2 regions of the Shewanella halotolerans genome follow, and region 1 is predicted to be linked to the other one. Evidence: predicted binding sites of a transcription regulator. Region 1 holds the regulator's gene; the other holds the start of a gene.

Evidence for each region. The regulator MetJ, encoded in region 1, represses methionine synthesis genes. The targets are predictions, from matches to a motif close to TAGACGTCTAGACGTCTA.
Region 2: K0H81_RS10850 (cystathionine beta-lyase) is a predicted target of MetJ. The motif match lies at 967-984, and genes of this name have one in related genera.

The regions. Positions count from the first base shown of each region.
Region 1 covers NZ_CP080417.1:595,583-597,991, forward strand. The annotation lists gene K0H81_RS02675 (conjugal transfer protein TraF) at 1-84, shown strand, start outside; gene K0H81_RS02680 (sulfite exporter TauE/SafE family protein) at 149-889, opposite strand; gene metJ (met regulon transcriptional regulator MetJ) at 968-1,282, opposite strand; gene metB (cystathionine gamma-synthase) at 1,507-2,409, shown strand, end outside.
Region 2 covers NZ_CP080417.1:2,540,352-2,542,760, forward strand. The annotation lists gene pdsS (proteobacterial dedicated sortase system histidine kinase) at 1-920, shown strand, start outside; gene K0H81_RS10850 (cystathionine beta-lyase) at 1,021-2,208, shown strand; gene K0H81_RS10855 (CreA family protein) at 2,307-2,409, opposite strand, start outside.

The DNA of each region.
Region 1 (2,409 bases):
CGCTCCTTTAATCTGGATCTCACCGGCCTGGTGGGCACAGATGACGCCGTGGGCGGGGTGATTCAGACTTCCTATCATTTCTAGGGATAGGTTTTTTAGAAACAAGAAGGCCGGCTATGATGCCGGCCTTCTCTTTATCCTAGAGGAGTTACAGCAGGGTGCTTAAGGACTTAGCGGCCAGCAGGATGGCGCTCAGGCTACAGAGTATCAGCGTCATGATACGGGTCTTGTTCTTGTCTATGCGCCCCACCAGGCGATTGGCCATCAGGTAACCCAGCAGCACAGAGGGGAGCAGCAGCGCCGAGCAGTAAAAGTGATGTAGGGTCAGCAGACCCGTGAGCCCCAGAATCACTATGGCGATAGTGGAGCTGAAGATGAAGAAGGCCGACAGGGCCGCGCGAAACTGCTTGGCATCCTTACCCGAGAGCAGTATGGCCAGCGGCGGTCCGCCGATAGCGGCGATGTTGCCGAAGATCCCCGAGATCACCCCTGCGATAAACAGGTTGCGGCGGTTAACCACCAGGTTGAGCCGCATCAGGCTTAGCAGTACGGCGATGGCCACGATAATGGCGATAGTCATGCCGAGCACGTCCTGGGGAGCGACCATGAGCAGGCCGGCGCCGATCAGTCCGCCGGGGATGCGTCCCAGCAAGGCATATTGCAGGCCGTTGAATTCTAGGGCGCCACGCTCGCGGATCAGAGTCAGCAGGGCGATAGAGAATCCCATCAGGATCACGGGCGCTGGCACAAGTGACGGCTCGATAAGATAGAGTAGGGGCGCGGCGACGACCGCCATGCCGAAACCGATTAGGCTCTGGGTGAGGGCGCCGACGAAGACGATAAGCGAGGCTAGCGCCAGAATATGGGGATCGAGCGGAAGTGCAGGCACTGCAATGTTCCAGGCTAAGGTTGAAAACTAAAAGAGGGACCGCCTAGCGATCCCTCTATCGATTCGTGTGTGAGTGGATTACTCCATCTCTTCCCACTCTATGCCCATCTCGGTCATCAAACGTTTGACTTCGGCCGGGATGCTATCTGGCTTGTCTTTAGACAGGTCATCGTCTTGGGGTAGTGGCTGACCGGTGTAGGCGTGCAGGAAGGCCTCGCACAGCAGCTCGCTGTTAGTGGCGTGACGCAAGTTGTTGACCTGGCGCCGGGTGCGCTCGTCGGTTAACACCTTAAGCACCTTAAGAGGAATAGAGACAGTGATCTTCTTTACCTGCTCATTCTTCTTACCATGTTCAGCATAGGGGCTGATATAATCGCCATTCCACTCAGTCATTGACTCACCTGTAAATTCTAAAATTCGGTGCAGATTTTAAACCCTTACAAATTACAGTCAAATTATTGCCTCGAATTTTTGGCAAATGCAAATAGATTTCTAAATGTTTGGACGTCTAAACGTCCAAAAGTTGTTGACGCTCACTACCGGCTTAGGTACATTTAGACGTCCAGACATCTCTTTTGTCCGAGGTGCCTGCCCAGATCCATATTGAGGAGTTGAAGATGACAGCGCGTAAACTAGCCACCGCCGCCGTACGACGAGGCATAGAGTCAGACACTCAGCACGGTGCCGTGGTGCCGCCTATCTATCTGTCGACAAATTACTCGTTTGAAGGGCATCAACAGCCGCGGGCGTTCGATTACAGCCGTTCCGGCAACCCGACCCGCTCCATTCTCGGCGATGCGATTGCCGAACTGGAACAAGGGGCGACCGGCGTGGTGACCTGTACCGGCATGGCCGCCATCACCCTGGTGACCAGCCTGCTAGGCCCAGAAGATCTGCTGGTGGTGCCTCACGATTGCTATGGCGGCAGCTATCGCCTATTCACCAACCTGGCCAAGAAGGGCGCCTTCAAGCTCTTGGTGGTGGATCAAACCGACGATGCCGCGTTGCAGCAGGCGCTGACCCAGTCACCCAAGATGGTGTGGCTTGAGACCCCCTCTAACCCGCTGCTGCGAGTCGTCGATATCGAGGCCATCGCCCAGGCGAGCCACAAGGTGGGTGCTCAGGTGGTGGTGGACAACACCTTCCTTTCTCCCGTTTTACAACAGCCACTGTTGCTGGGGGCCGATATCGTGGTGCACTCGACCACCAAATATATCAATGGTCACAGTGATGTGGTGGGCGGCGCCGTGGTGGCCAAAGACCCTGAGGTGGGCGAGCTGCTGCACTGGTGGTCAAATACCCTAGGTTTGACCGGGTCGGCCTTCGACAGCTACCTGACCCTGAGGGGGCTGAGAACCCTGGCGGTGCGCATTCGTGAACACCAAGCCAACGCTCAGAAGGTATTGGCACTGCTTTGTGACCACAAGGCGGTGGAAAAAGTGTATTATCCGGGGCTTGCCGAGCATCCAGGCCATGAAATTGCGGCCAGACAGCAGAAGGGCTTCGGCGCTATGCTGAGT
Region 2 (2,409 bases), 1.9 Mb from region 1:
TGGAGAAGCTGTTTAACGTGATACTGACCGTGATGAGCATGGGCACCCTGGCCCTCTTCTTCTTCGCCTCCAGCATCTCCAGCCGCATCCGTAAGCTGAGGGACGATGCCGAACAGGCGATCGACAGCCAAGGGCGGATCAGAAATGCGATTGTCGGCTCTAAGGTGCGCGACGAAATAGGCGATCTCAGCCGCAGTTTTGCCAGCATAGTCGGCCGACTGAGCCAATATACCCACTATCTGGAGAACATGTCGTCGCGCCTCGGTCATGAGCTGCGCACGCCGGTCGCCGTGGTACGCTCGTCACTCGAGCACCTCAACAGTCAGGATCTGCCGCCGCAACATCAGAAGTATGTAGATCGCGCCCACGAAGGGGTGAGCCGCCTCAACATGATCCTCAACAACATGAGCGAGGCGACCCGTCTCGAAGAGGCACTGACCGACGCCGAGGTGGACAACTTCCCCCTCTCCAAGGTGATCTCAGGTTGTATGCAGGGCTATCAGATGACCTATGCCAATCAGGTATTTGAGCTGGAGATAGACAAAGACCCCATGACCATGCGCGGGGTGCCCGAGTATATCGCCCAGCTGATGGACAAGCTGATCGCCAACGCCATCGAGTTCAGCCAGAGCGATACGCCGATTAAGGTGTCGCTAAAGGCCAAGGGCCGACAGGCACTGCTGAGTGTCAGCAATCAGGGGCCTTCGCTGCCCGCCAACATGGGCGAGCAGATCTTCGAGTCCATGGTGTCTGTGCGCGCCCAGAAGGCACAGGACAAGCCTCACTTGGGGCTGGGGCTCTATATTGCCCGCTTGGTCACCGATTTTCACAAGGGCAGCATACGCGCCGAAAACCTGATGCAGGATGGTCAGGCCACCGGCGTGGTTATCCATATCCGTCTGCCGCTGGAGGCGCAGTAACCTCCACGCTAAAAGGGAAAACACTCCAATAAATCTCACTTTCATTTAGCCGTATAGATGTTAAGATGGCTGCATTGAGTTGCCAACACGAGAGTATGGGATGAAAAGAGAGACCAAGATAGTCAGCGTCGGCCGCGACAAGAAGTGGAGCAAGGGAGTGATCAACCCGCCGGTGTTTCGCGCCTCCACCGTAGTGTTCGACACCATAGAGGATATGCGTCATGCTACCAAGAACCGCGCCAACGGCGAGATGTTTTATGGTCGTCGCGGCACCCCAACCCACTTTGCCTTCCAGGCGGCCATCGCCGAGCTCGAAGGCGGCGTAGGCACCGCCCTCTACCCTTCAGGTTCGGCGGCCATCTCAGGCGCCCTGCTCTCCTTCCTCAAGGCAGGCGATCATCTGCTGATGGTCGATACCGCCTATGAACCCACTCGGGATCTGTGCGACAAGCTGCTCAAGGGCTTCGGCATAGAGACCACTTACTATGATCCCCTCATAGGTGATGGCATAGAGGCGCTTATCCGCCCCAATACCAAGGTACTGTTTCTCGAATCTCCCGGCTCCATCACGCTAGAAGTGCAGGATGTGCCGACCCTGAGCGCCATCGCTCATCGCCACAACCTGGTGGTCATGCTGGATAACACCTGGGCCTCACCCATCAACTGCCGCCCCTTCGAGCTGGGGGTGGATATTTCGATCCAGGCGGCGACCAAATATATCGTCGGTCACTCGGATGTGATGCTGGGAACCGCCACCGCCAACCAGGCTCATTGGGACCAGCTCAGGGAAAACAGCTACCTCATGGGCCAATGCACCTCGGCGGACGATATCTATCTCGCCAGTCGCGGCCTGCGCACCCTTGGAGTACGCATGGCCCAGCATGAGAAGAATGGCCTAGAGGTCGCCAACTGGCTGGCCACACGCCCAGAGGTGGATCATCTGCGCCACCCAGCGTTTGCCTCCTGCCCCGGACATGAGTTCTTCAAGCGGGATTTCAGCGCCTCCAACGGCCTCTTCTCCTTCGTGCTCAAACGCGGCAACATCAAGGCGATCACCGCCTTCGTCGAAGGCATGGACCACTTCAAGATGGGCTTCTCCTGGGGCGGCTACGAGAGCCTGATCTTGGGCGTATTTGGCATCGACAAGCTGCGCACCGCCACCCAGTGGGACAGCAGCAAGCCGCTGATCCGCTTGCATGTGGGCCTGGAAAATCCTGAAGATCTCATCAAAGATCTCGAGGCCGGCTTCGCCCGCTACAACGCGGTATTGGATGGCCAGAGCGACTAGCGCCTCGCCTGAATAAGTGTGGGGATTAACCATAAAAAACGCCGTCAGATGACGGCGTTTTCTTTGTTTTGATTACCTGCAGGTTTTTCCGATTCACGCTAGTGAGTCGCAGGCGCTTGCCAGGCCTGGGTACCATACAGGGGCACGGTCGACAGGCTGTGCTTATGGCTGCCATCTGTCTCCTTGGTGGAGTATGAGAGA